Regions from separate parts of the Streptomyces liangshanensis genome, predicted to be linked through region 1. Evidence: riboswitches for the same ligand, from Rfam matches in the RefSeq annotation. Region 1 holds a riboswitch; the other holds the start of a gene.
What was found. Region 1 has a riboswitch for glycine ahead of gcvT (glycine cleavage system aminomethyltransferase GcvT). Riboswitches for the same ligand answer to the same signal wherever they lie in the genome.

Region 1 (14,377 bases):
GAGTGGAACTTGTGCACCAGCGTGGTCTGGCTGGCCGCGGCGGCGCCCTTGGCGCACTCCACGATCTTGTCGTAGAGGGTCTGCACCCGGGCGGGGCTGCCCTCCCTGATGAAGTACCAGATCGAGCACATGTCGGGTGTCACGTTGGGAGCGCCGCCGCCGTTGACGATGGCGTAGTGGAACCGCCCCGACGGCGCGACGTTCTTCTCCCTCAGGAACTCCGACATCGTCGCCATCATGGTGGCGCCGTCGAGTCCGCTCTTGTTCCCGAGCGGGTTCGCCCCGTGCCCGGAAGCCCCCAGGAAGGTGAAGGTCGCCGAGGCGAGGGCGCTGGTCGTGTTCCAGAACGCCGTGGTGAAGGGGAACGGGTGCCAGTCCATGAAGGCGTCGAGCCCGTCGTACACCCCGTCCTTGACCATGTAGGCCTTGCCCACGAGCTGTTCCTCACCCGTGGTTCCGAAGACCCGCACCGTCGCCCTGAGGCCCTGGGCCGCGATCGCCTTGCTCACCGCGACCGCCGCGGCCGCGGAGCCCGCGCCGAGGTTGTTGTGGCCGTCCCCGTGTCCCGGACCGTAGGTGGGCCCGTAGGCGTCGTACCGGTAGACGAGCGGGGAGTGGGACCCCTCGCCGGCCTTCTGCGAGAGGCCCGGCAGGGCGTCGTACTCGGCGTTGAAACCGATCACCGGGCCGCCGGAGCCGTACGTGGCCACGAACGCGGCGGGGAACCCTCCCGCGCCCCATCGCACCGAGAAGCCGTTCCGCTGGAGGAAGTCCGCGACGGCCAGCGACGAGTTCCACTCCTGGAGCGAAAGCTCCGCGTGCGTCCATATCTCGTCGCTGAGCTGCTGGATGTCGGCGCTGTGCACACCGATCCACGCGAGGGCGGTCGCCTTGGCCTCGCTGTCCGCCGCGAGCCCCGCCGGCGCCTCGTACGCGGCGGAATGCACGCCGATCTGCTCGTCGTAGCCGAACGAGGCCCCCAGGACGGGATCGGCCGCCCTCATCGCCGCCGGCCCCGCCACCGCGGTCAGGCCGAACGCCCGTAACAACCGCCGTCGTCCCGCGTCGTAACTGCTGAGCACGTGTAGGCCCTCTCGATCGGTACCGAACGCAACGTAGCCAGACATCTGACTGACGCCAACCATAGTCAGGTGGTGATCAACTCAACAGGTCGTCCCGTCCGGCCGGTGTGCTTCTCCACCCCGGTATCCACTCCGGTGTCCACCCGGGTATCCACCCGTGGGTCCAGGTGTCGCGGGCCCTGTGACAGCAGGCTTAGGGGCATGACAACAACCGAGTGGATCACCGACATCGCCCTCCTCCTCGTCGTCTTCCGGCAACTGCGCGAGGACAAGCTGGACCGCAAGACCTTCCTGATCCCGCTGGGGATCGTGGCCTACGTCGCCTACTCGTACCTGGACTCCGTCCCCACCGGCGGCAACGACCTGATACTGATCGGAACGCTCGTGGCCGTGGGCGCCGCACTCGGCATCGCCGGCGGCGTCTACACCCGCCTCAGGACCGTGGGCGAGCACCTGCTGATCAAGGCGGGCGCGGTCTCCGCGATCCTGTGGGTGCTCGGCATGGGCGCCCGGATGGGCTTCCAGCTGTGGACGCAGTACGGCGGCGGCGCCGACCACGTCGCCCGGTTCAGCGTCGCCCACGACATCACCAGCGACCAGGCGTGGGTGGCGGCCTTCGTCCTGATGGCGGTCACCGAGGTCGTCACCCGGGTGGCCACGATCTTCGTCCGCAGCCGCATGGTGACCGCGGGCAAGGCCGCCCCCGCCGCGAATCGTGTCGCGGTCCGGCCGTGAGCTATCGTCTGGCCGTGCCCCCCGCCGAGAAGGCCCCCTCTTCCGGACAGGTCCCGCCCCCGTCGGCCGAGCCCCGGCCGATCCCGGGGCGGGACCCCCGGGTGCAGTGGGGCCTGACCCTGGCGGTCATCGTCTGTGGGGCCCTGACGATCCGGCCGATGGGCGTCAGCGGACAGGGGCTGCTGGTCGCGGCCCTCTTCGTACTGAACTGCGCGGCGCTGCTCGCCCGGGGCCTGCCCCCGGGCAGGATCCCGCCGCCCGCCGTCCTCCTCTGGCTCTCGCTGGGCGTCCTCGCCGCCGCCGCGCTGATCGGCGCGAGCCGCAGCGGAACGGGTTACCTCTTCGCCTTCTTCCTCTCCGGTCACATCGGCTACCGGCTGCCGCCCAGACAGGCCGTCACCCTGGCGCTGATCTGCGGCCTGCTCTGCGGCGGCGTCCTGTACTTCCAGATCGGACCCGGTCACCACCTGCTGCCCTGGGCCGTCGGTCTCACCGCCGGCGTGCCCGTCGTGATCGGGATGCTCAACCGCGCCCAGCACCAGGCCGTGAACGCCGCGCTGTCGGCGGCCGAGAGCGCGGAGCGCGCCGCCCGGGCCGAGGCCCAGGCCGCCGTGCTCACCGAACGCGGCCGGATCGCCCGGGACGTGCACGACGTCCTGGCGCACACGCTGGCCGGGATCAACATGCAGCTGGAACTGGCCGACGCGCTGCTCGACACCGGCGACCTGGAGAAGGTCAGGGCGGCGAACGACAAGGCCCACAGCCTCGTCAAGGAGAGCCTGAAGCAGGCGCAGTGGACCGTGCACGCGCTCCGCGAGGACTCGCTGCCGCTGGTGGAGACCCTCACCGCGATGCTCGAGTCGTCCGGCCACCGCGACACCCTGACCGTCTCGGGCACCCCCGAGGAGGTACCGGCCCGGGCGACCCAGAACCTGCTGCGGATCGCCCAGGAGTCCCTGACCAACGCCGCGCGGCACGCTCCGGGCGGTGCGGTACGGGTGGAGCTGGCCTTCGCGGCCTCCTCGACGGTGCTGACGATCCGCAACCGGCCCGCCACCCGTACGGTGAACCCCGGGGTGGGCAGCGGAATGGGGCTGATCGGCATGCGCGAACGCGTCGCCCTGCTGGGCGGCACCCTCACCGCGGGACCGGTCACCGAGGGGCCGGACGAAGGCGGCTGGCAAGTGGAGGCAGTGATCCCGCGATGAGCGACCCCGTGAAAAGCGACCCCACGACGAGTGGACCCGCCGAGAGCTCCCGGCCGTTGCGTGTGGTCGTCGCCGACGACCAGGCCGCCGTCCGCGAACCGCTCGCCGCGGTGCTGGGCCTGGCCGAGGACATCGACGTCGTCGCGGCGGCCGCGGACGGCAACGGCGTCCTGGACGCGGTCGCCGCCGGTCCGGTGGACGTCGTGCTGATGGACCTGCGCATGCCCGTCCTCGACGGGATCGAGACCACCCGCAGGCTGAGCGACGAACACCCCGGGGTCGCGGTCGTCGTGCTCACCACGTTCGCCGACGACGACTCGATCCTGGCCGCCCTCGGCGCGGGCGCCCGCGGCTATCTGACGAAGAACGCCGGACGCCAGGACATCGTCCGCGCGATCCGTGCCGCCGCCGCGGGCCAGTCCGTCCTGGACCGCGAGGTCCAGGACCGGCTGCTGGCCACCGTCCGCGCCAGGCCGACGGCGTCCGCACAGCCCCTGCCCGCGGACCTCACCCCCCGCGAACGCGAGGTGCTCACCCTGATCGGCCAGGGCCTGCCCAACCGCGCGATCGCCGAGAAGCTCTTCGTGAGCGAGGCGACCGTCAAGACCCACATCAACAACCTCTTCGCCAAGGCCGACATCCGCGACCGCCCCGACGCGGTACGCCGAGCCATCGCCGCCGGCCTGGCCTGACCCCCGGCCCGCCCTCCGGCCCCGCGGGGAGTCGGCCCTCGACGACCCGGAACGCGTCATGAGCACCGCCGCGGAACGTCGCACCCCGGGAGACCCGTGTCGGCGCCGGGCTTGTCACCGGCCGTCGGATGCGGCCCCCGGGGCACTTCTCCGGGCGCGGTGGGCCGCTACGTTGGCTCGGTTCCCGCACGAGTCGTACGAGTGCCAGCGCTGGGTCCTGCTGCGCGTGTTGTCGTAGAACACGGCGCTGCACCGGTCGCTTCCGCAGACCCGGATCCGCGACCACGAACCGTCGCCGACGAGTCCCGCCACGGTGGTGGCGATGCCGCAGACCAGGGGGTCACCGCTCACTCGCGTCAACCGTGTCCCGTTGACGGAGAACGTCCGGCGGAGCGTGACCTCGGCGCTGTGTGTGGTGAGGTCCTGCCAGCCGCGTTCCGCGCTCTCGGCGTCCACCGCGGTGACGATGGCCATGAGGTCCGCTCGGACCGTCCGCACGAGGTCGAGCTGCCCGGGGGAGGGGGTGACGCCGCCGGGCAGGCCGAAAGGCTCCAGAATCCGGCGGGCGGTGTCGCCTTCGTCGAGCCGGTCGGGAAGGGCGAGGGGAGCGTACGGGCGGGAGTTGAGCAGTTCGACAACCGATCGCGCGGTGTCGGGCACCCGTCCCCTCGCCTTCGCCGCCGCTTCTTCACCAGCCATGCCGACAGCGTACGGCGACATGGTCTATTTCGTAAAGACCTTTACGTGATCGGGTCGGCCGTGCTCCAATGTAATGGTCATGAGGGTTAAGACACTTACGTTCCGAACAAGAGGGAAAGCACCATGCGCGCTGTTGTCTACTCCGAGCAGGGTTCCATCGACGTCCTCAGCCTCGTCGAGCGCGAGCCGGGCGAGCCCGGTCCGGGTGAGGTGCGGGTCAGGATCGTGCGGTCGGGGGTGAACCCGAGCGACTGGAAGAACCGCGAGGGAGTCATGGGGCCGATGTCGTTCCCCGAGGTCGTACCGAACAGTGACGGCGCCGGCTACGTCGACGCGCTGGGCGAGGGCGTCGACGGCCTCGCCGTCGGGGACCGGGTCTGGGCGACGATCGCGTCGGCCGGCCGGCCGACGGGCACCGCCCAGGAGTACACCGTGCTGCCCGCCTACCGGGTCTTCCCGCTCGCCGACGGTCTCTCCTTCGACCTCGGCACCCTCGGCGTGCCCGCCGTGACCGCCCACAGCGCTCTCACCCGCTCCGACGGCGGACCGTCCCGGCTGGCGCCCGGCTCGCTGACCGGCCGGACCGTGCTCGTCCAGGGTGGCGCGGGAGCGGTCGGCAACGCCGCGATCCAGCTCGCCGTCTGGGCGGGCGCCCAGGTCGTCGCCACCGTCAGCAGCGACACCAAGGCCGCACTCGCCACGGCGGCCGGCGCCCACCACACCGTCGACTACACCCGCGGCGACATCGTCGACCCCGTCCGCGCCTTCGCCCCGGACGGGGTCGACATCGTGGTCGAGGTCGCCCCCGCCGCGAACTTCGCCGCCGACCTGAAGCTCGTCAAGCCCCGCGGCACCATCGCCAGTTACTCCAACGACGGCGGCGACGACCTGGGCGTCGGCGTCACGGCGCTGCTCTGGGCCAACGCCCGCGTCGAATGGGTGGTCATCCCCGCTCTGGACCCCGCTCACCTGCGCGCCGCGGCAGAGGACATCACGGCCGCCGCGACCGCCGGAGCATTCCGCGCCGGCGAGGAAGCCGGCCTACCCCTGCACCACTTCCCACTCGACCGGACCGCCGAGGCACACGCGGCGGCGGAATCCGGCACGGTCGGCAAGATCCTCGTCGACGTCAGCGACATCTGAGTCAGCGACGTCCGAACGAACTCACGGGCCGAGGGCGTCGGCTGCCGGCGATCCACCACAACGGCCCCTCGGCTCGGGGGCCGTGCGAGGGTGGCCTTTGATCGCCGCCCCCACGGCGTCGTACGAAACGTAGGAGATGATCAGGCATGACCCCCACGATGCCGATGGATCCGCCGGAAGCCGGCGAAGGCGCCGTTGTGCACATCGACGCGGCATTCAAGGCCGCCGCGCCCCGGCGCTACGCCGAACTGCGCGAGATCGGACCGATACACCGCGCGAAATTGTCGTCGGGTCTCGACGGGTGGCTCGTGGTCGACTACCACCTGGCACGTCAGGCCCTGACCCACCCCGCACTCCTGAAGGATCCTTCCCCGGCGGCCGACGCACTGGCGTCTGTCGGATACGTCCTCAACCAGCCCGGGGTGGGCCTCGGAGGCCAGATGCTGGAGGCCGACGGGCAGGAGCACACCCGGCTGCGCAAGCTCGTCTCCGCGTCCTTCACCCCACGCCGAGCGGCGGACCTGGGACCGCGTATCCGGACCATCGCCGACGACCTCGTCGACCACCTGGCCGCGGACAACAGCGCCGATCTCGTCGAGTCCTTCACCGCCCCGCTCCCCGTGACCGTCATCGCCGAGCTGCTGGGCGTACCGGAGGAGGACCGCCACGAGTTCCGCCGCTGGTCCAGCGACGCCCTCAACCTGTCGGCCGACAACCGCTCGGCCCTGGCCGGGCTTCACGGGCTGTTGGCTCGTCTCGTCGCGGACAAGCGGACACATCCCCAGGACGACCTCATCTCCGGGCTGGTGACGGTTCACGACGACGAGGAAGGGCATTTGAGCGAAGCCGAACTCATCGGCACCTGTCTGCTACTGATCGTCGCCGGGCACGAAACCACGGTGAACTTCCTGGGCAACTCCGTTCTCGCCCTGCTGCGCCATCCGGAACAGGCGCGGCTACTGCGTGGCACGCCGGGCCTGCTTCCGGGCGCGGTGGAGGAGCTGCTGCGCTACGACACCTCGGTCGAGACCGCGACCCATCGCTACGCCGCGCGGGATCTTGAGTTGGGGGGCAGGATTCTCCCCCGTGGGAGCGTGGTGGTCGTCGCGCTGTCGTCCGCCAGCCGTGACGCGCCCATGGGTGAGGGCGAGGACTCCGGAGTGCTGGACGTGTCACGACCGGCGGCCCGTCACATGTCGTTCGGTCACGGCATTCACCACTGCCTCGGGGCGCCGCTGGCACGGCTGGAGGCGACCACCGCGCTGGACGTGCTGCTGCGACGCGTACCCGACCTGGAACTGGCAGTCGGTCCCGAGGAGATCGACTGGATCCCCGCCGGCATGATGCGCGGCCCGATCGCCCTCCCGGTCCGTTACGGCGCGGTCGAGCCGCGCGACTGACCACGCGGCTCGATCCCGCAAGCCGGACCCGCGCAGCCTGGGTCGGGTCACCGGACCTGGACGAGCCGCGCCCCTTGCCGGGTGGAATCCCTCCGGTGCCGGGAGGGGGACATCAACCGTCCGTGGGCTCCCCGCGTAGCGGCACTCCCGCGGCGCGGTAGATGTCGTCCAGAACTCCCATCGTCACCACAGCGTCCCTCGGCGATGTGATGACCGGTCCGCCGTCCACGATCGCCGCGGTGAACGCCGAGAGTTGGCACGCGTAGCTCGACACATTCCGAGCGACGCGCTCCCGGCGCAGGAAGCGTCGGCCCTCGCCGCCTGGTCCGTGCACGGTGAGGCGGTGATAGACCTGGGGCATCACGAAGTTGATCACGTTCAGTTCGCCCGCCGTTCCGATCGCCCTCGCCCGGATCGACAGAACCCGACGTGACCACATGGAGGCACGAACCCGCCCGGTGGCTCCACCTGGGAAGGCAAGGCCGGCGGTCATCGCGCGGTCCACGCGCGGGTCCGTGCGCAGTGTGAGCATCCGGGCGTCGGTCACCGCGGGGGTGTCCCCGCCCAGCAGCCGCGCCACGTGGACCGCGTAGCATCCCGCGTCCATGGTCGCGCCACCGGCCAGCGCGTAGTCGTAGCGAATGTCGCTGAACAGCGGCAGAGGAAAGCACACTTGAGCCTCAACGTGACGCAACTCGCCTATCTCGCCGCTCTCCACGATCTCCCGCATGCGTGCGGCAAGGGGGTGGTGGCGGTAGTGAAAGGCTTCCATCACGACCAGGCCGTCGCGCTCGAACGCGGCGTCGGCGGCGTCAGCGACGCGTTCGGCCTCGGCGCGGTTGGCGGTGAACGGCTTCTCGCACAGGACGTGTTTGCCGGCTTCGAGAGCCTTCAAGGTCCACTGTGCGTGGAGACCGTTGGGCAGTGGCACGTAGACCGCGTCCACTTCCGGATCGGCGAGCAGTTCCTCGTAACCGGAATGGACGACAGGAATGCCGTGCTTCCGGGCGAACTTCTCGGCGCGGGCCTGATCCCGCGCCGCGACAGCGGTCACCGTGACGCCCGGGGTCTGCCGTGCGGGTCGGACGAGCGCGTTCGGCGCGACGGCGGCGGCTCCGAGCACGCCGACGCGGAGGTGGGTAGTCATGGGATGTACGCGATTCCCGTCATGCCGTTCTCGGATTCCGTTCGTGCTCGCGGCCATGCCCCGGAGTTCCGCACACGGCCTCAGCACTCGATGATGTTCACCGCGAGCCCGCCGCGGGCTGTTTCCTTGTACTTGACGGACATGTCGGCGCCCGTCTCCTTCATCGTCTTGATGACCTTGTCCAGGGAGACCTGGTGCCGGCCGTCGCCGCGCAGGGCCATCTTCGCCGCCGTGACGGCCTTGACCGCCGCCATGCCGTTGCGTTCGATGCAGGGGATCTGGACCAGGCCGCCGACCGGGTCGCAGGTCAGGCCGAGGTTGTGCTCCATGCCGATCTCGGCCGCGTTCTCGACCTGTTCCGGGCTGCCGCCCAGGACCTCGGCCAGCGCGCCCGCGGCCATCGAGCAGGCCGAGCCGACCTCGCCCTGGCAGCCGACCTCGGCACCCGAGATGGACGCGTTCTCCTTGAAGAGCATGCCGATGGCGCCCGCCGCGAGGAGGAAGCGGACGACGCTCTCGTCCTTCTCCGCCTCGGTGGCGCCGCCGGCCGCGAAGTTCATGTAGTAGTGCAGGACGGCCGGGATGATGCCCGCCGCGCCGTTGGTGGGGGCGGTGACCACACGGCCGCCGGCGGCGTTCTCCTCGTTCACGGCCATCGCGTAGAGCGTGATCCACTCCATCGCGTGGGCCTGCGGGTCACCGTCGGCGCGCAGCTGGCGCGCGGTGTTCGCGGCCCGTCTGCGGACCTTGAGGCCGCCGGGCAGGATGCCCTCGCGGGACATGCCGCGCGAGACGCAGGCCTGCATGGCCCGCCAGATCTCCAGCAGCCCGGCCCGGATCTCGTCCTCCGTGCGCCAGGCCTTCTCGTTCTCCATCATCAGCGCGGAGATCGACAGGCCCGTCTCGCCGGCCAGCCGCAGCAGCTCGTCGCCGGTGCGGAAGGGGTGGGTGAGGACCGTGTCGTCCAGCTTGATGCGGTCCTCGCCGATCGCGTCGTCGTCCACGACGAAGCCGCCGCCCACCGAGTAGTACGTCTTCTCCAGGAGCAGGCCGCCGTCGGCGTCGTACGCGAGGACGGTCATGCCGTTCGCGTGGTACGGCAGCACCTCGCGGCGGTGCAGGACCAGGTCCTCGTCCGCGTCGAAGTCGATCTCGTGCATGCCCAGCAGGTTGAGGCGCTTGCCGGTGCGGATACGTTCCGCCTCGGCGTCCGCGCGCTCCACGTCGACCGTGCGCGGCGAGTTGCCCTCCAGGCCGAGGAGGACGGCCTTGGGGGTGCCGTGCCCGTGCCCGGTCGCGCCGAGCGAGCCGTACAGCTCCGCCCGTACCTTCGCGGTGTGGGCGAGGAGCCCCTCGTTCTTGAGCCGGCGGGCGAACATGCGCGCCGCGCGCATGGGGCCGACCGTGTGGGAGCTGGACGGGCCGATGCCGATCGAGAAGAGGTCGAAGACCGAGATGGCCACGGGAGGGACTCCTAGCTGGTTGGTAGACGCCGTTGTCTGCCGGGGTGGTGCAGAGATCACGGGTGTACGGGGTGCCGGGGCACCGCGCTCACGGTCCAGTGTGCGCGGTGCCCCGGGAACGCGGGCGGTACGGAGAGCCGTACGGACGATGACGTTCCGGTGCGGGGCGGAGGCCCGGGTGGGGCCCGGTGCCTACAGGCCGGGGTAGAGCGGGTGCTTCGCGGCGAGCGCGGTGACCCGCGCCGCCAGGGCCTCGCGGTCGAAGTCCGGCTTGAGCGCCGCGGCGATGATCTCCGCGACCTCGGCGAAGTCCTCGGTGGTGAAACCGCGGGTCGCGAGCGCCGGGGTGCCGATCCGCAGGCCCGAGGTGACCATCGGGGGGCGCGGGTCGTTCGGGACGGCGTTGCGGTTGACCGTGATGCCGATGCCGTGGAGCCGGTCCTCGGCCTGCTGGCCGTCCAGCTCCGAGTTCCGCAGGTCGACCAGGACCAGGTGCACGTCCGTGCCGCCGGACAGGACGGAGACACCGTGCTCGGTGACGTCCGCCCGCACGAGGCGCTCGGCGAGGATCCGGGCGCCGTCCAGGGTGCGCCGCTGGCGCTCCTTGAACTCGTCCGAGGCCGCCACCTTGAAGGAGACCGCCTTGCCCGCGATGACGTGCTCCAGCGGGCCGCCCTGCTGACCGGGGAAGACCGCGGAGTTGATCTTCTTCGCCAGCTCCTGCGTGGAGAGGATCACTCCGCCGCGCGGGCCGCCGAGGGTCTTGTGCGTGGTGGTCGTGACGACGTGGGCGTGCGGCACCGGGTTCGGGTGCAGGCCCGCGGCGACCAGGCCGGCGAAGTGCGCCATGTCGACCATCAGGTACGCGCCGACCTCGTCCGCGATCCGGCGGAAGGCCGCGAAGTCCAGCTGGCGGGGGTACGCGGACCAGCCCGCCACGATCAGCTTCGGGCGGGACTCCTTGGCGAGGCGCTCGACCTCGGCCATGTCGACCTGACCGGTCTCGGTGTCGACGTGGTACGCGACGACGTCGTAGAGCTTGCCCGAGAAGTTGATCTTCATGCCGTGGGTCAGGTGCCCGCCGTGGGCGAGGTTGAGACCCATGATCGTGTCGCCGGGGGAGAGCAGCGCGAACATCGCGGCCGCGTTCGCCTGGGCGCCGGAGTGCGGCTGTACGTTGGCGTGCTCGGCCCCGAAGAGCTCCTTCACGCGGTCGATCGCGATCTGCTCGATCACGTCGACGTGCTCGCAGCCGCCGTAGTAGCGGCGCCCGGGGTAGCCCTCGGCGTACTTGTTGGTCAGGACGGAGCCCTGGGCCTCCATGACGGCGACCGGAGCGAAGTTCTCCGAGGCGATCATTTCGAGCGTGGACTGCTGACGGTGGAGTTCGGCGTCGACGGCGGCGGCGACGTCCGGGTCGAGCTCGTGGAGCGGGGTGTTCAGAAGCGACTTCGAAGACATCACAGTCCCTGGGGTGTCTAGTTGCCGGAAAATTCCGCGTACTCGTCCGCGGTGAGCAGGTCCTTCGGCTCCTCCGAGACGCGCACCTTGAACAGCCAGCCACCCGCGAAGGGGGCGGAGTTCACCAGCGAGGGGTCGTCCACGGCGTCCTGGTTGATCTCCGTGACCTCACCGGTGACCGGGGAGTACAGGTCGCTGACCGACTTCGTCGACTCCAGCTCACCGCAGGTGTCGCCGGCGGTGACCGTGTCACCGACGCCGGGAAGCTGGACGTACACGACGTCACCGAGGGCGTTCGCCGCGAACTCCGTGATGCCGACTGTCGACACACCGTCCTCGGCGGCCGTCAGCCACTCGTGCTCCTTGCTGTAGCGCAGCTGCTGGGGGTTGCTCATGGGCTGAATTCTCCTGTACGAGGGGGAGTGGTCGGGACGGCCGTCTTGAGGATCGAGACGGGCCGGGAGGGGTGGTCGGGCCGCCGGGCCGCGCGGGCCGGGCGGTGCATGGGGTGACGCGTGTGACGGGTGGGGCGGGTGTGACGGGCGGTGGCGTCGCGGGACTGTGATGTCCGAGACGTCCGTATCACTTCTGACGCTTGTAGAACGGGAGCGCCACGACCTCGTACGGCTCGTGGGACCCGCGGATGTCGACCCCGACACCCGCCGTCCCCGGCTCGGCGAGCGAGGCGTCGACGTACGCGATGGCGATCGGCTTGCCCAGCGTGGGGGAGGGGGCGCCCGAGGTGACCTCGCCGACGACCTGCCCGCCCGCCACCACGGCGTACCCGGCGCGCGGGACGCGGCGGCCCTCGGCGACCAGGCCCACCAGCTTGCGCGGCGGGGCGGCCGCGGCGCGCTCGGCGGCGGCCTCCAGGGCCTTGCGCCCGACGAAGTCGCCTCCGTTGGACGTCTTGTCGAACTTGACGACCCGGCCCAGGCCCGCGTCGAAGGGCGTGAGGGCGGTGGACAGCTCGTTCCCGTACAGCGGCATGCCCGCCTCCAGGCGGAGGGTGTCCCGGCAGGACAGCCCGCAGGGCACCAGGCCGACCGCCGCGCCGGCCTCGGTCAGCGCCTGCCAGAGGGCCTCCGCGTGCGCGGGGTCGACGAACAGCTCGAAGCCGTCCTCGCCGGTGTAGCCGGTGCGGGCGATGAGCGCGGGGACGCCGGCGACCGTGCCGGGCAGGCCCGCGTAGTACTTCAGGCCGTCCAGGTCGGCGTCCGTGAGCGAGCGCAGGATGCCGGGGGACTCCGGGCCCTGGACCGCGAGCAGCGCGTACGCGTCCCGGTCGTCCCGTACCTCCGCGTCGAAGCCCGACGCGCGGGTGGTCAGCGCGTCCAGGACCGTCTGCGCGTTCGAGGCGTTGGCGACGATCATGTATTCGTCCTCGCCGAGGCGGTAGACGATCAGGTCGTCGAGGATCCCGCCGTCCTCCTGGCAGATCATCGTGTAGCGGGCGCGGCCCACGGCGACCGCGCCGATGTTGCCCACCAGCGCGTGGTCCAGCAGGTCGGCGGCCTTCGGGCCGGTGACGGTGATCTCGCCCATGTGCGAGAGGTCGAACAGGCCGGCCCTCGTACGGACGGCGAGGTGCTCGTCGCGCTCGCTCCCGTACCGCAGGGGCATGTCCCAGCCCGCGAAGTCGGTCATGGTCGCGCCCAGCGCGCGGTGCACCGCGTCGAGGGCGGTGAGGCGGGGGGTGCTGCTCGGGGCAGAGTTCATCGGTGGTGACTCCCAGGGCATGACGACGAGGACGGTCCTCCCCATCTGTCATCGGAACCTGAGAGGTTCACCACGACCGCACGGAACCACGGACGACTCTCCGTACGTGCTCACGGTCGTGACTTGCACCTTGGGTGGGACCGCGACGGGCGGCCCGCTTTTCAGATCTGCCTCATCCACGCGGTACGGGGCCTGAGAGATTCAAGGGGAGAACTTGCTCCTTCGGCGCCCGGCGCACACGGTGAACCGGGACTCTCCCGCGCGGATTCAAACGGCCTGTATGCAGTTGGCGCCGTCATCATCGCACGCATCGGGGGCGCGTGGGGGATCGGCCCCGGACGTGGCGACGACCCGCCACACACCGTGAAAGGCTTGCGCGGCATTACCAATTCTTTACACTTTACGGGCAAGGGTCTGGCAGGGGTCGAAGGCCAGGGTGTCTGACCTGACAGGGGGACGGCGATGACGTCGCAGGGGTCCGGTGCGTATGTGACATCGACAGGGACGGCCGCGGCGGGGATGGCCGGCCCGGGGGGTGCGAAGCCGGGGGCGGCCGCGTTGTCGGGGGCGGCGTTGTCGGGGACAGGAGTGCCCGTCCAGCCGGCCGCGGCGGCCGCCAGGGACCTGCCCGTCCGGCCCGCGCCGGTCGTCCGCGATCTGCGCGGCCGCGACGGCAGGGTGCCGGCCACCCTCTTCTTCGCCGCGGGGGACGTCGTGGTCGTTTCGGGCCTGCCCGGCAGCGGCAAGTCCACGCTGATCCGGCGGACGGCCGCGGGCGGCGGCATCGACTCGCAGGACGCCCGGGACCGCTGGGCGCGCCGGCTGCCCCGCCGCCTGCCGTACGCGGTGTACCGCCCGCTGGTGCGCGTCGCCCACTACACCGGGCTGTGGCGGGCGCTGCGGTCCGGCGAGAGCGTGGTCGTGCACGACTGCGGTACGCAGACCTGGGTACGGCGCTGGCTGGCCCGCGACGCCCGCCGGCGCGGCCGCGGCCTCCACCTCGTCCTGCTCGACGTCACCCCGGACGTGGCCCGCGCGGGCCAGCGCGAGCGCGGCCGGGGCGTCTCGGGGTACGCGTTCGCCCGCCACCGGCGCGCGGTCGGCCACCTCATCGGGGACGCCGAGTCGGGCCGCCTCCCGAGGGGCTGCGCCTCGGCGACCCTCCTGGACCGCCCGGCGGCCGGGACTCTGTCCGCCATCGCGTTCACCGCGGCTACCGCCTAGGGTTCTGCCGCAGGCAGAGGTGAACGGAGGGGTGGAGCGCGTGAACACAGCATGGCCCGGCAACGAGCTCGAAGAGGTGCTGGCGGCCTCGCTCGGGAACGACGCCGCGGGCGGGCGGCTCGTCGAGGTGCTGGGACGCAGTCAGGTCTGGGTGCCGCTGCCGCAGGGCGGCGGCCCCGACAGCCAGAGTCTCGACCTGCCGACGATGGACATCGAGGGGGCGCCCTATGTCCCGGTGTTCAGCTCCGAGGAGCAGTTCATGGGCTGCGTCGGCGCGCACATGCCCTTCACCGTGGCCCCCGCCCGCGAGTTCGCCCGCGGACTGCCCCCGCAGCTCGGCATCGTCGTGAACCCGGGCGGCGCCGTCGGCATGCCGCTGCCCCCGCTCGCCGTCGCCGAGCTGT
Region 2 (14,377 bases), 4.5 Mb from region 1:
GGCACCGCCCCTTCGGGCGACACCCTGCTGAGCATCGGTGCGGTGCTCGGCCGGCTGCGGGTCGAGTTCCCCGAGGTCACCATCTCCAAGATCCGTTTCCTGGAGGCGGAGGGCCTCGTCGAGCCGCGCCGCACACCTTCGGGGTACCGGAAATTCGGGCCTCAGGACGTGGAGCGGCTGACCCAGGTGCTGCGGATGCAGCGGGACCACTACCTCCCGCTGAAGGCCATCCGGGAGCATCTCGACGCCCTCGGCCGGGGCGAGCGTCTCCCGCTGCCGGGGCAGCAGCGCCAGCGCCGGGCCGCCGAGACCGGCCCCGCGCCGCGGACCGCCGCGAGGATCGGGCGTGAGGAGCTGCTGGCCGCCTCGGGGGCCGACGGGAGCGCGCTCGACGAGTGGGAGTCGTACGGCCTCATCACTCCGATGCCGGACGGCGGGTACGACCCGGAGTCCGTGACGGTGGCGAAACTGGTCGCGGACCTCGGAAGATTCGGTCTGGAACCACGTCATCTGCGGATCATGAGAGCGGCCGCGCAGCGTGAGGCGGGGATGGTCGAGCAGGTGGTCGCGCCGCTGCGCCGGCACCGTAACCCGCAGACCAGAGCACATGCGGAGGCCACCACGAGGGAGCTGGCGACCCTCTCGGTGAAGCTGCACGCGGCACTGTTCCGGACGGCTCTCGGAGCACATCCGCACTGATCATGGGGGAGTCCGACTACCCAAACCGGTCGCTCGCGTCCTAGGGTTGCTGTGTGAACGAGCTCGACGTTGTGGGTGTCCGGGTGGAAATGCCCTCCAACCAACCGATCGTGCTCCTGCGTGAAGTGGGAGGCGATCGGTACCTTCCCATCTGGATCGGGCCGGGGGAGGCCACCGCCATCGCCTTCGCCCAGCAGGGCATGACGCCTGCCAGGCCGCTGACCCATGACCTTTTCAAGGATGTCCTTGAGGCCGTGGGGCAGGAGCTGACCGAGGTCCGCATCACGGATCTCAGGGAAGGCGTCTTCTACGCGGAGCTGGTCTTCGCCAGCGGGGTCGAGGTGAGTGCCAGGCCGTCCGACGCCATAGCGCTCGCGTTGCGCACCGGTACGCCGATCTACGGCAGTGACGGTGTCCTGGACGACGCGGGTATCGCCATCCCGGACGAGCAGGAGGACGAGGTGGAGAAGTTCCGCGAGTTCCTCGACCAGATCTCTCCCGAGGACTTCGGGACCAACAGCCAGTGAGCGGTCGGTGAGTGCCTGACGTCGGGGGCCCCCGGGCCTCCGACGGCACATTCGGTCAGCCTTTCCCGGGACCGGGACACGCGAAACCACTCTCAAGGTGATTATCACTCGGCGTGGCGAGTGCGGCGATCGTTGACGCACCCCGAGTGACTCCCTACCGTCGTTGAGGGCAGGTCAAGGACGGAGGTCGGCGTGAGAAGCAGCGGCGACGGTACGGCGGTGGGCGGGGCGTTCCCGCTGCGGAGCGAGACGGCCGACCCCGGTACCGAGACGGTCGGGTACCGCGGACCGACGGCGTGTGCCGCGGCGGGGATCACGTACCGCCAGTTGGACTACTGGGCGCGCACGGGGCTCGTGGAGCCCAGCGTGCGCGCGGCGTACGGCTCCGGGGCGCAGCGGCTCTACAGCTTTCGTGACGTGGTCGTCCTCAAGATCGTGAAGCGGTTCCTGGACACCGGGGTCGCTCTCCAGAACATCCGGGCGGCCGTACGGCACCTGCGGGCCCGTGACGTCCAGGATCTGGAGCGGATGACGCTGATGAGCGACGGGGCGACGGTCTACGAGTGCACGTCGCCGGACGAGGTCGTGGATCTGCTCCAGGGCGGCCAGGGGATCTTCGGGATCGCGGTCGGGGTGGTCTGGCGGGACGTCGAGGCCGCGCTGTCCCAGCTGCACGGGGAGCGGATCGACACGGGCGAGACGCTCGTGGGGAACAACCCGGCGGACGAACTGGCCAGGCGTCGCAGGGACCGGGCGGTCTGACCGCCCGGCCCCGGGGCGTGTCCGGCTCCCACGCCGTACCGGCCGATTGTCAGTGCGGTGAGGGAGCATCGGGGGTGTGAGAGCCGCCCCGACCATCCTGCATCTGGACATGGACGCCTTCTTCGCCGCCGCGGAGCAGGCGGCGAAGCCGAGTCTGCGCGGAAAGCCGGTCGTCGTCGGCGGTCTCGGACCGCGTGGGGTGGTCTCCACGGCCTCGTACGAGGCGCGGCGGTTCGGGGTGCACTCGGCGATGCCGATGGCGCAGGCGCGGCGGCTCGCGCCGAACGCGGCGTATCTCGTCCCGCGCTTCACGGTCTACCGAGCGATCAGCGAGCAGGTGATGGAGCTGTTGCGCCGGCTGTCGCCGCTGGTGGAGCCGCTGAGCCTGGACGAGGCGTTCGTGGACCTGGAGGCGGGCGGCTCGGCCGGCGACACGACCTCCGCGCGGGCCGCCGGCGAGCGGCTGCGCCGGGACATCCTGGAGACGACGGGGCTCACCGGGTCCGTGGGGCTGGCGGGGTCTAAGATGCTGGCGAAGATCGGCTCCGAACAGGCCAAGCCCGACGGCCTGGTCGTCGTCGAGCCGGGGACCGAGCGCGCGCTCCTGGGGCCCATGACCGTACGGACCCTGCCCGGTGTCGGTCCCGCGACGGGGGAGCACCTGCGGCGGGCCGGGATGACCACGGTCGCGGACCTGGCGGAGGCCGGGGAGGACGAGTTGGTGCGGCTCCTGGGGAAGTCGCACGGCGCGTCGCTGTTCCGGATGGCGGGGGGCCACGACGACCGGCCCGTGGTGGCCGAGCGGGAGGCCAAGTCGGTGTCCGTGGAGGACACCTTCGACGTGGACCTGCACGACCGGGTGCGGGTGCGGACGGAGGTGGACCGGCTGGCCGACCGGTGTGTGCAGCGGCTGCGGGCGGCCGGGCACTCGGGGCGGACGGTCGTGCTGAAGGTCCGGCGGTACGACTTCTCGACGCTGACCCGCTCGGAGACGCTGCGCGGGCCCACCGACGACCCCGGTGTGGTGCGGGAGGCGGCGGGGCGGCTGCTGGAGGCGGTGGACACCACCGGCGGGGTCCGGCTGCTGGGCGTGGGGGTGAGCGGGCTCGCGGACTACACGCAGGAGGACCTGTTCGCGCAGGCGGCGGCCGACCGGGCGGCGGAGGGGAAGGCGCGGGCCGACGGATCGGGCGGGGAGGGGGCGGCCGCGGACGCGGGGCGGGCCGCGGTGGCCCCGGCCGCCCCGGTGGACGGCCCTGAGAGGCCCGGGGAGGGGTGGACGGCGCCCGAGGCGCGCCCGGCGCCCGCCGGGGGCGTACCGGCCGCTCAGGGGGCGCCGGAGGCGGCGGACCTGCCCGCGGAGCGCCGCTTCCCCGCCGGGCACGACGTGCGGCACGCCGCGTTCGGCGCGGGGTGGGTGCAGGGCAGCGGGCTGCGCCGGGTCACCGTACGGTTCGAGCAGCCCTGGTCCGCGCCGGGGCGGGTGCGGACCTTCTGGGTGGACGATCCCGAACTGGAGCTGTCGGACCCGCTGCCCCTGACCGGCGGAGCGCCCCAGGACGGGCCCGAGCCGGATCAGTCGTCCTGGCCCGCGACCCGCCCGAAGTCACGCGCGGAGTCCCCGTCGGACAGCGAGGCCGGGCGCTCCGGCGGGCCCGGCTCGGGCAGGGCGAGGCCGTAGTGGCGGTAGAGCTGGAGTTCCTGCTCGGGCGAGAGGTGCCGGCCGACGCCGAAGTCGGGGGCGTCCTTGATCAGCGAGCGCTCGAAGGGGATGCGGAGCGTCTCCTCCTCCAGCGTGCTGGGCGCGAGGGGGACGAACGCGTCCCGGCTGAAGATCCCGGTGCGGACGGCCGCCCACTCGGGCACGCCCGTCGCGTCGTCGAGGTACACCTCGTCCACCGTGCCGATCTTGTGGCCGTCGCGGTCGAACGCCTTGCGGCCGATCAGGCTGCGCGGATCGATGTCGTTCTCCACGGTCCCTCCAACTGGTCGCACAAGCGGGGAAGACCCGGTGGTCCACTCATAAGAAAAGTGCAGATCCGGCCTGTCGGCCACTCGAAAAGCCCTGCGCGGGACCTCGCTGGTAGGCTGGCACACGGCTGCTGACCCTGTGCGGGAGAGTCCTCCGGAGAGATCGCCGGAGGCGCCGAAGGAGCAAATCCTCCCCGGAATCTCTCAGGCCCCCGTACCGCACGGACGAGGTCACTCTGGAAAGCAGGGCAGGCGTCGACGGCGTCCGCCCTCACCGACGGTGAAAGCCGGGCGGCCCCCTGGCGCCCGGTGAAGCTCTCAGGTCAGATGACAGAGGGGGAGGCCGTCCGGGCACCCGCGCCTTGGTGCCCCTCGCAGGTCGTGACGACCAGGAGGCCTCCCAACATGACCGACCACCGCATTCCGCTCTCCCAGCTGGAGCGTGGCGTCCCCTTCGAGCAGCGCCACATCGGGCCCGACGGGGCGGCCCAGGCGAAGATGCTCGCGCAGGTCGGCTACGGCTCGCTGGACGAGCTGACCGCCGCCGCGGTGCCCGACGTGATCAAGAGCGCCGAGGCGCTCGGGCTGCCCGGGGCCCGTACCGAGGCCGAGGTCCTCGCGGAGCTGCGCGCCCTCGCCGACCGCAACACGGTCCTCGCCCCGATGATCGGCCTCGGCTACTACGGCACGTTCACCCCGCCGGTGATCCTGCGCAACGTCATGGAGAACCCGGCCTGGTACACCGCGTACACGCCGTACCAGCCGGAGATCTCCCAGGGCCGCCTGGAGGCCCTGCTGAACTTCCAGACCATGGTCGCCGACCTGACCGGCCTGCCGACCTCCGGCGCCTCCCTGCTGGACGAGGGCACGGCGGCCGCCGAGGCGATGGCACTGTCCCGCCGCGCCGGCAAGGTCAAGGACGGTGTCTTCCTGATCGACGCCGACACCCTGCCCCAGACCATCGCCGTCATCAGGACCCGCGCGGAACCGACCGGCGTCGAGGTCGTCGTCGCGGACCTGACCGACGGCATCCCGGCCGACGTCGCCGAGCGCGGTGTCTTCGGCGTGCTGCTCCAGTACCCCGGCGCCTCCGGGGCCGTACGGGACATCAGGCCCCTGGTCGAGCGGGCGCACGAGCTCGGCGCCCTCGTCACCGTCGCCGCCGACCTGCTCGCGCTGACGCTCCTCACCTCGCCCGGCGAACTGGGCGCGGACATCGCCGTCGGCACCACCCAGCGCTTCGGCGTCCCGATGGCCTTCGGCGGACCGCACGCCGGGTTCATGGCCGTACGGGAGAAGTTCGCGCGCACGCTGCCCGGCCGGCTCGTCGGGGTGTCCGTGGACGCCGACGGCGACAAGGCGTACCGGCTGGCCCTCCAGACCCGCGAGCAGCACATCCGCCGCGAGAAGGCCACCAGCAACATCTGCACCGCGCAGGTCCTGCTCGCCGTGATGGCGGGCATGTACGCGGTCTACCACGGCCCCGACGGCCTGCGGGGCATCGCCCGGCGCACCCATCGCTACGCGACGCTGCTCGCCGAGGGGCTGCGCGCCGGCGGCGCGGAGGTCGTGCACGGCGCGTACTTCGACACGCTGACCGTCCGGGTCCCCGGCCGCGCCGCCGAGGTCGTCGCCGCCGCCCGTGAGCACGGCGTCAACCTCTACCGGGCCGACGCCGACCACGTCTCCGTCGCCTGCGACGAGACCACTGGGCGCGCCCAGCTGGCCGCCGTGTGGACGGCGTTCGGCGTCGACGCCGACATCGAGGCGCTCGACGCGGCCACCGGGGACGCGCTGCCCGCGACGCTGCTGCGCACCGACGAGATCCTCACCCACCCGGTCTTCCACCAGCACCGCTCCGAAACGGCGATGCTGCGCTACCTGCGCAAGCTCTCCGACCGGGACTACGCGCTCGACCGCGGCATGATCCCGCTCGGCTCCTGCACCATGAAGCTGAACGCGACCACCGAGATGGAGTCCGTCACCTGGCCGGAGTTCGCCGCCCTGCACCCCTTCGCGCCGGCCGAGCAGGCCGCGGGCTACCTGACGCTGATCAGGGAGCTGGAGGAGCGGCTCGCCGAGGTCACCGGGTACGACGCGGTGTCCCTCCAGCCCAACGCCGGTTCCCAGGGGGAGCTGGCCGGGCTGCTCGCCGTACGGGCGTACCACCGGGCCAACGGCGACACGCAGCGCACGGTCTGCCTCATTCCGTCCTCCGCGCACGGCACGAACGCCGCGAGCGCGGTCATGGCCGGGATGAAGGTCGTGGTCGTCAAGACCCGCGAGGACGGCGACGTCGACGTCGAGGACCTGCACGCCAAGATCGAGCGCCACGGCGCCGAGCTGGCCGTCCTGATGGTCACCTACCCCTCCACGCACGGGGTGTTCGAGGAGCACATCAGCGACATCTGCGCCGCCGTGCACGACGCGGGCGGCCAGGTCTACGTCGACGGCGCCAACCTCAACGCGCTGGTGGGGCTGGCCAAGCCGGGCAAGTTCGGCTCCGACGTCTCGCACCTGAACCTGCACAAGACGTTCTGCATCCCTCACGGCGGCGGCGGCCCCGGTGTGGGTCCGGTCGGCGTGCGGTCGCACCTCGCCCCGTACCTGCCCAACCACCCCCTCCAGCCGGCCGCGGGACCCGAGACGGGCGTCGGCCCGATCTCCGCCGCGCCGTGGGGCTCCGCGGGCATCCTGCCCATCTCCTGGGCGTACGTACGGCTGATGGGCGGCGAGGGCCTCAAGCACGCGACGCAGGTCGCGGTGCTCGCCGCCAACTACATCGCCAAGCGCCTGGAGCCGCACTACCCGGTGCTCTACACCGGCCCCAACGGCCTGGTCGCGCACGAGTGCATCGTGGACCTGCGCCCGCTGTCGAAGGCGACGGGCGTCAGTGTCAGCGACATCGCCAAGCGGCTGATCGACTACGGCTTCCACGCGCCGACGATGTCGTTCCCGGTGGCCGGCACGCTGATGATCGAGCCGACCGAGAGCGAGGACCTGGGCGAACTGGACCGGTTCTGCGAGGCGATGATCGCGATCCGCGCCGAGGTCGAGAAGGTCGCCTCGGGCGAGTGGCCCGCGGACGACAACCCGCTGCGCAACGCGCCGCACACGGCGTCGGCGCTCGGCGGGGAGTGGGACCACCCGTACACCCGCGCCGAGGCGGTCTTCCCCGCCGGTGTCTCGGCCGCGGACAAGTACTGGCCGCCGGTGCGCCGGATCGACGACGCGTACGGCGACCGCAACCTGGTCTGCTCCTGCCCGCCGATGGACGCGTACGACCACTGACAGCGCGACCCCGCTCGCCCGTGCGTGCCACGGGCGGGCGGGGTCGCCGGTGGCACGCGGTCGCGCGCCGGCTCAGGCCGCCGTCACGGCCTGCTCGCCGCGCGGGCGGTGCGGCGCGATGATCCGTCCGTCGGGCAGGAGTTCACCGGTGTCCTCGAAGACCAGAACGCCGTTGCACAGCAGGCTCCAGCCCTGCTCCGGATGGTGGGCCGTCAGACGGGCGGCGTCCCGGTCGGCGGAGTCTGCGGACGGGCACACGGGCTGGTGCTGGCACATGGCTGGGTTCTTTCGCTGCGTCGTGGTGAGTGTCCTGCGGCTCGATGAGGTCATGGCCGCCTCCCCCGTATCTGATGGTCCGGTCCTAGTGTTGCCCCACGGACGGCGATCCGCAGGTATTTCACGGCAGCACTTCCTTCTGGCCAAGGACGCGTCACCCGGCCGGACGGTTCAGTTCAACTTGTCCGCCCGACCGGCCGGTTCACGTACCGGCGCCGGTGGAGTGCGGGGGAGCGGCACGCGCGAAGCCCCGCGACCGGCCGGGTCGCGGGGCTTCGTGGCAGCGGGTACGCAGGTCAGGCGGGCGTGCGCAGCAGCGGCGCCGGGGCCAGTCTCAGCCCGATCATCGGCAGCAACTCCGCGACGCCGTGCGGACGGTGGGCGGCGATGCCCGGCGGGGCCGGGGCGAGCGGCACCAGGATGTCGGCGGGCAGGGGCGAGCCCTCGGACGCGTCGGCCTCCGTGTCGCTGTGCAGCCACAGCGTGATCATGTACAGCTCCGGCACCGACAGCAGCCGTGGCTGGTACGACGTCCCCAGGGTCTCCGCGTGGCGCAGCGCCCGCTCCGTGGACGCCAGGTAGGGGCCCTCGAAGAAGCGTGAGAACGCCCAGCCGTCCGCGGTCAGCATCGTGTCGGCGGCGGCCACGGCACGGTCGCCGCTGCGGATCAGGAAGCGCCAGCCGACCAGCCTCGTCCGCGGCGCACGACCCGCCGGGGGTACCGCACGGCCTTTCGGAGCTACCTGGTCCAGCACATGGAGCGGGAGGGGGAACTCGGGGCTCAGCGGTCCCTGGACGGACCGGAGAGCGGGTGTGCGGGCCTCGCGAACGGCGGTGGGGGAACCGAGTGCCGCGAGAACGCTGCGAAGGGCGGGTGCGGGGGCCGGGGGGACATGCAGCGGCATGGTGGGTTGCCTCTCACTCAGGAGACAGGGTGGTGCGTGAGGTCGTGCGTGTGCGGACGGCGCTGTCAGCATGCGTGGTCAGAGGGTGGCCTGGGGCCCTAAAGCCGGGCGGCGCCTCTCTGCCTCGTACACGGATGTTATACGACACGTGTTCACACCATGTTTCTTCTAGCCGTCGCGAATATTGCGGGCAAGGCACAATCAGGTCCGTCTCGGGGCCGCGTTTTCTTGGATAAACGCGGAACGCGAGCGGCTGGCCTGGGCCGATTGGTTGCCCGTGGACGGCCGAAACTGGCTGCAGGGAAGACCACGGCACGTCGACAATCCATGAGCGTTGCGCGGGTCTGCGGATCGCGCTTCATGCCAGGGGAATGTGCCGCGTGCCTTCACTCTCCACTCTACCCGTTGCCCGGAGGGTGAGGAGGCGTTACGGATCACGGAGTCTGGGCATTATCGACCGTGACGCGAGCGGCCGGAGCCCGGGGCTGCCTACTGGAGGAGGACGCTTCGATGGGGGAGAAGGTCGAGGCGGACGGGTTCGCTCTGTCCGATCGGCAGAAATACCGCAGGAAGTTGCAGCAGTGCCTGGCGGTGCTGGGGCGGCTCCTGGCGGAGAAGAGGTTCGACCGGCCCAAGAATCTGATGGGCCTGGAGATCGAGCTCAATCTCGCGGGGTCGGACGGAATGCCGCGCATGATGAACGGCGAGGTCCTCGAACGGATCGCGAGCGGTGATTTCCAGACCGAACTCGGAATGTTCAATCTGGAAGTGAATATAGCTCCTCACCGGCTGGAGGGGCGCGTTCTCGACCAATTGGCCGAGGAGCTGCGGGCCGGCCTCGGATATGCCCACCGGAAGGCCGACGAGGTCGACGCGGGCATTGTGATGATCGGGATTCTGCCGACCCTCACCCAGGACGACACGGTGTCCGCGAATCTCTCCGACGTCGGCCGTTACACCCTGCTCAACGAGCAGATGGTCGCGGCCAGGGGAGAGGACTTCGCGCTGGACATCGAGGGGGTGGAGCGTCTCACCTGCCGGTCCGCGTCCATCACCCCGGAGGCCGCCTGCACCTCCGTACAGCTGCATCTCCAGGTCACCCCCGCCCGATTCGCGGACGTGTGGAACGCCGCGCAGGCGATCGCGTCGGTTCAAGTGGCACTGGGTGCCAATGCCCCGTTCCTATTCGGGCGGGAGTTGTGGCGGGAATCCAGGCCGCCGCTGTTCCTCCAGGCGACGGATGTCAGGCCGCCCGAACTCGCCGCGCAGGGAGTGCGGCCGCGGACGTGGTTCGGGGAGCGCTGGATCGATTCCGCGTACGACCTGTTCGCGGAGAATTTGCGCTACTTCCCGCCGCTGCTGCCGATCTGCGACGACGAGGACCCGCTGCGGACGCTGGACGAGGGCGGGGTGCCCGATCTCGCGGAGCTGACGCTCCACAACGGCACGGTCTACCGGTGGAACCGGCCGGTGTACGAGGTCGCCGACGGTGTGCCGCACCTGCGGGTGGAGAACCGCGTCCTGCCCGCGGGACCGACGGTCACCGACGTCATTGCCAACGCCGCCTTCTACTACGGGCTGGTGCGGGCCCTCGCGGACGACACACGGCCGGTGTGGAAGCGGCTGCCGTTCGACGCGGCCGCCGCCAACTTCGAGACCGCGTGCCGGCATGGCATCGACGCGGAGCTGCGCTGGCCGCGCCCCGGCCGGGGGACCGGTATCACCACCGTGCCGGCCGTGAAGCTCGTACGGGACGAACTGCTCCCCCTGGCGGCGGCGGGTTTGGACGCATGGCAGGTCGAGCCGGCGGACCGCGACTTCTACCTCGGGGTGATCGAGGAACGGTGCAAGCTCCGGGTGAACGGCGCCTCCTGGCAGGTGGACACCTACCACCGGGCGCGGGACGAGGGGCTCGGGCGGGAGGCCGCGCTGGCCGCCACCACCCGGCGCTACAGCGAGCTGATGCACCGCGGGGAGCCCGTGCACACCTGGCCGACCGGGCTCCCGGCGCCGGGCGGCGGCGGCCCGGCCTGACCGGGGGCGTGGGGGCGTACGGTACGCGGGTCCTCCGGAGCCTCGGGGCGGACGCGGAGCCTCCGGGGGCTCAGGGCTTGTCGGCGCTCAGGGCTTTTCCTCGCCGACCGCCATGATGGCCTGGAGGATCACCGCCTGGATGTCGCCCGGATCGCTCACCTCGTACCCGGCGCCGCCGGTCGCCCTGGCTATCTCGTGCACCGCCGCCCGGTCCGCGTCGGGGCCGACCGCGACGCCGATCAGCGCCACCGGACGGGTGGGATCCGCGAGCGCCCGCAGCCGGCTGACCAGCGCGGCCCGCGAGATGCTCCGCGCGTCCTTGTTGGTGCCGTCCGTCAGCAGCACCACGGCGTTGAACTTGCCCTTCACGTACGAGGCCTGGGCCTCCTCGTACGCCGCCAGCGCCGTGTCGTACAGACCCGTGTCGCCGTCGGGGACCGGCTCCAGCGCGGAGAAGGCGTCCGACAGCTCCTCGCGGTGGGTGCCGCCGCCCTTGGCCGCGTCACCGAGCCGGGCCGTCTCCCGCACCTTCACGTAGTCCTTCGCCCCGTCCAGCCGGGTCGCGAACTTCCACAGCCCGATCTCGTCCTCGGGCGTGAACTGCGCCAGCGCCTGGAGCAGCGAGGCCTTGGTGACGTCCATCCGGCTCTGGCCGCCGCGCCCGGGGACCGGCGCCTCCATCGAGCCCGACGCGTCCACGACCGTCGTCAGCCGGGCGCTCTGCACGGTGACGGTCCACAGGCCGAGCGTCCGGCGGACCTCCTCGGCCGTCGGGGGCCTGGCGTCGTCCGTGTCGTACGGCTGGGGGGCGCGGCCACCCGCCGTACCGACCAGCGCCGCGTCCACGGGCGCGTCCGCCGCTCCCGCTCGGAAGCCGTGGTCCTCCAGCGTGCGGTACGAGGCGTCGTCGGTGAGCAGCGCCATGAACCGCATCGCGGCGCGGCTCTCGTCGGTGGTCAGCTCCGACTCGTCGACCAGGTTGTACGGGTAGTCCAGGGCGGGCGCGCCGTCGGTGGGGTAGAAGAGCTGGAGGCTCGCGGCGCCGTTGCCGCCCGAGTTGTGGACGAAGGCGGCCTGTTCGGAGAGCAGCACCGCCTCGTTGCGCCGGGGGTTGCCCTTCTCCGCGCCCGAGTCGTCCTCGGCCAGCGTCCTGAGCACCTGGCCGTCGGAGTCCGTGACGCGCTGCGACAGGAGCTTCGCGGTGGCGGCCGCCCTGGTGTCCCCGCCCGGGCCGCCGTCGCGCGAGGACCGGGCGATGCTGGTGAGCGCCAGCAGGCCGGTCGCGCTGCGCGCCGGGTCGGCCGCGCCCAGCAGCCGCCGGTCCCGCTCCGCCGCGGCCGTCGTCAGCCCCGCCCAGGTGTACGTCTTCCTGGGCCATCCGAGTGCCGCGGCCGTCGCGGGCACGGCGGCCAAGGTGACCGGGGAGAGCGCCACGTTGCCGGCCGGGGTCAGCGACGCGGCGTCCCCGACGCTCTCCGCGCGGTCCACCCACAGGCCCGAGTCGGGCACCCAGATCTCGAAGTCCGGGGCCGCCGCGCCGCGCGAGAGGGCGCTCGCGACCCGGTAGTTGTCCCGGGCGACGACCCGGACGTCCAGACAGCGCCCGTCGGACGTCACCCGGTCCGCGCGGGCGCGGTCCGCGACGGCCCGCAGCGCGGGCGCGATGTCGGGCGAGGCCACCAGGCGCAGCCGTACCGGGACGTCCGCGCAGGCGCCGCCGGAGGAGAGCGCGCCGGTCGCCACCGCGACGGCCGCCCCCGCCACCACCGTCAGCACGAGAGCCGTGGCGATCGCGACGCCGCGGCGGCGCGGGGGCCGGGGTCCGGCAGGGCGCGCCGCTCTGTCGTCGGGCAAGCTGTGACGTCCCATGGCGGTGGCGCCCTCCTTCGTGAGGGGTGAACAGGGGCGGGCTCGAAGACAGGGGTGGGCGCGAAGGGTGCGGCTCGATGGGTGTAGAAGAGGGGGTACCCCGCCGCTGAACGGCGGCCGTCCCCCGGCCTGTCGCGCGCGATCTTCGTACCCGCATTCGAGACCCTAGCGGCACGGCAAGTGGCATGAGGCGGGAATACTCAACTGGAGGCAGGTGTGCGGGCGGACGTGGATCAGGTGGCCGGTTCCTTTCCCGAGGAGGACGCCCAGCGGCGGATCCTCCGGTCCGAGACGGTGCTCGTCCTGGCGCTCTCGCTGGGCGCGAGCGGCGTGTCGGCGCTGATCAGTTTCATCGGCTCGGTGACCCGGCCCGGCGCGCTCCGGGACCAGGCGGCCTCGCTCAACTCGTCGGCGGCCCCGGGGCGGCCGTGGCTCGATCTTGCCTGGCAGCTGTTCGGCATCACGACCGCCCTGGTGCCGGTCGTCCTCGTCGCCCACTTCCTGCTCAGGGAGCGCAGCGGCCTGCGGGACCTCGGCTTCGACCGCACGCGGCCGGGACCCGACCTCGGGCGCGGCACGCTCGTCGCGGCGGGCATCGGCAGCGCGGGACTCGCCTTCTACCTGGTGGCGCAGTCGGCGGGCTTCAACCTGACGGTGGTGCCCGAGTCGCTGCCCGGTGTGTGGTGGAAGTTCCCGGTGCTGATCCTCTCGGCGGTGCAGAACGCCGTGCTGGAGGAGGTCATCGTCGTCGGCTACCTGCTGCGACGCCTCGGGCAAATGGGGTGGACGCCGATGGCGGCCCTGGTGGCCAGCTCGGTGCTGCGCGGCTCGTACCACCTGTACCAGGGGATCGGCGGCTTCCTCGGCAACATGGTGATGGGCGTCGTCTTCGTCCTGCTCTACCGGCGCTGGGGGCGGGTGGGGCCGCTGGTGGTGGCGCACTCGCTGCTCGACATCGGGGCGTTCGTCGGATACGCGCTGCTGGCCGGCAAGGTGGGGTGGCTGCCGACGGCGTAGGGCCTTCCGTGCCCTCTACGGCCTAAGGCGTGCTGAGCAGCTCGCCGTCGATGACCGTGACCGCGTGGCCGGTGAGCAGGGTGCGGTCACCGCGCAGGGACGTACGGACCGTTCCCGTACGGACCCCTCCTTGGAGACCGGTCAGCTCGGTACGTCCCAGCCGCGCCGACCAGAACGGGGCGAGCGCGGTGTGCGCGCTGCCCGTCACCGGGTCCTCGTCGATCCCCACGGCGGGGAAGAAGCCGCGCGAGACGAAGTCGTAGCCACCCGCCGGGTCCTCCGCGGCGGCGGTCACCACCACGCCGCGCCGCGCGAGAGCGGCCAGCCGCCCGGGATCGGGTGCGAGCCGCCGTACCGTCCGCTCGTCCGCCAGCTCCACCAGCAGGTCGCCGATCCGCTCCGAGGTGAGGTGCACCGACACGGGCTCGGCCCCCAGCGCGGCGCCGACGCCCTCCGGGGTCTCCACCGGAATCAGCGCCGAGGTGGGGAAGTCCAGCGTCACCGACCCGTCCTCGTGCGCGGTGGCGCCCAGGATCCCCGAGCGCGTGGCGAAGCGGAGGGGTCCGGCCGCCCGGCCGGTGGTGCGCAGCACGTGGGCCGTGGCCAGGGTCGCGTGGCCGCACAGGTCGACCTCGGTGAGCGGGGTGAACCAGCGCAGCGCCCAGTCCGCGTCGCCACCGTCCGGCAGGGGATGCGCGAAGGCCGTCTCCGACAGGTTCACCTCCGCGGCCACCCGCAGCAGCCACCCGTCGTCGGGGAACCCGGCCGTGTCCAGGAGCAGCACCCCCGCCGGGTTGCCGGCGAAGGGGCGGTCGGTGAAGGCGTCGACGATTCGGATCCGCATGCGCCGACGGTAGGCGATCGGCCCCTCGGAACGCGCGCGGGGCCCTTGGGCCGGCCCTCAGTCGATGCAGAACTCGTTGCCCTCGATGTCCAGCATCGGGATGCACGACTCGTTCTTGTCGTCGGCGTAGAGCGTCTGCACGTGTACGGCGCCGAGCGGGAGGAGTCGCGCGCACTCGGCCT

Region 2: it holds a riboswitch for glycine, as region 1 does, so the genes downstream of both, gcvP (aminomethyl-transferring glycine dehydrogenase) here and gcvT (glycine cleavage system aminomethyltransferase GcvT) in region 1, are expected to answer to the same signal.

What each region holds. Positions count from the first base shown of each region.
Region 1 is NZ_CP050177.1:2,295,941-2,310,317, reverse strand. Features, by position in the region: gene HA039_RS09725 (amidohydrolase) at 1-1,082, opposite strand, end outside; gene HA039_RS09720 (hypothetical protein) at 1,284-1,817, shown strand; gene HA039_RS09715 (histidine kinase) at 1,919-3,025, shown strand; gene HA039_RS09710 (response regulator) at 3,088-3,717, shown strand; gene HA039_RS09705 (CGNR zinc finger domain-containing protein) at 3,832-4,416, opposite strand; gene HA039_RS09700 (NADPH:quinone reductase) at 4,540-5,559, shown strand; gene HA039_RS09695 (cytochrome P450 family protein) at 5,706-6,959, shown strand; gene HA039_RS09690 (Gfo/Idh/MocA family protein) at 7,072-8,106, opposite strand; gene HA039_RS09685 (L-serine ammonia-lyase) at 8,187-9,569, opposite strand; gene glyA (serine hydroxymethyltransferase) at 9,762-11,030, opposite strand; gene gcvH (glycine cleavage system protein GcvH) at 11,048-11,425, opposite strand; gene gcvT (glycine cleavage system aminomethyltransferase GcvT) at 11,613-12,749, opposite strand; glycine riboswitch at 12,921-13,019, opposite strand; gene HA039_RS09665 (AAA family ATPase) at 13,269-13,973, shown strand; gene HA039_RS09660 (enhanced serine sensitivity protein SseB) at 14,014-14,377, shown strand, end outside.
Region 2 is NZ_CP050177.1:6,749,624-6,764,000, forward strand. Features, by position in the region: gene ftsR (transcriptional regulator FtsR) at 1-699, shown strand, start outside; gene HA039_RS29295 (bifunctional nuclease family protein) at 753-1,226, shown strand; gene HA039_RS29300 (MerR family transcriptional regulator) at 1,419-1,988, shown strand; gene HA039_RS29305 (DNA polymerase IV) at 2,065-3,669, shown strand; gene HA039_RS29310 (PRC-barrel domain-containing protein) at 3,564-3,962, opposite strand; glycine riboswitch at 4,092-4,189, shown strand; gene gcvP (aminomethyl-transferring glycine dehydrogenase) at 4,365-7,250, shown strand; gene HA039_RS29320 (DUF5999 family protein) at 7,323-7,526, opposite strand; gene HA039_RS29325 (hypothetical protein) at 7,823-8,431, opposite strand; gene HA039_RS29330 (glutamate-cysteine ligase family protein) at 8,942-10,465, shown strand; gene HA039_RS29335 (substrate-binding domain-containing protein) at 10,553-12,334, opposite strand; gene HA039_RS29340 (CPBP family intramembrane glutamic endopeptidase) at 12,572-13,351, shown strand; gene HA039_RS29345 (PhzF family phenazine biosynthesis protein) at 13,374-14,195, opposite strand; gene HA039_RS29350 (VOC family protein) at 14,253-14,377, opposite strand, start outside.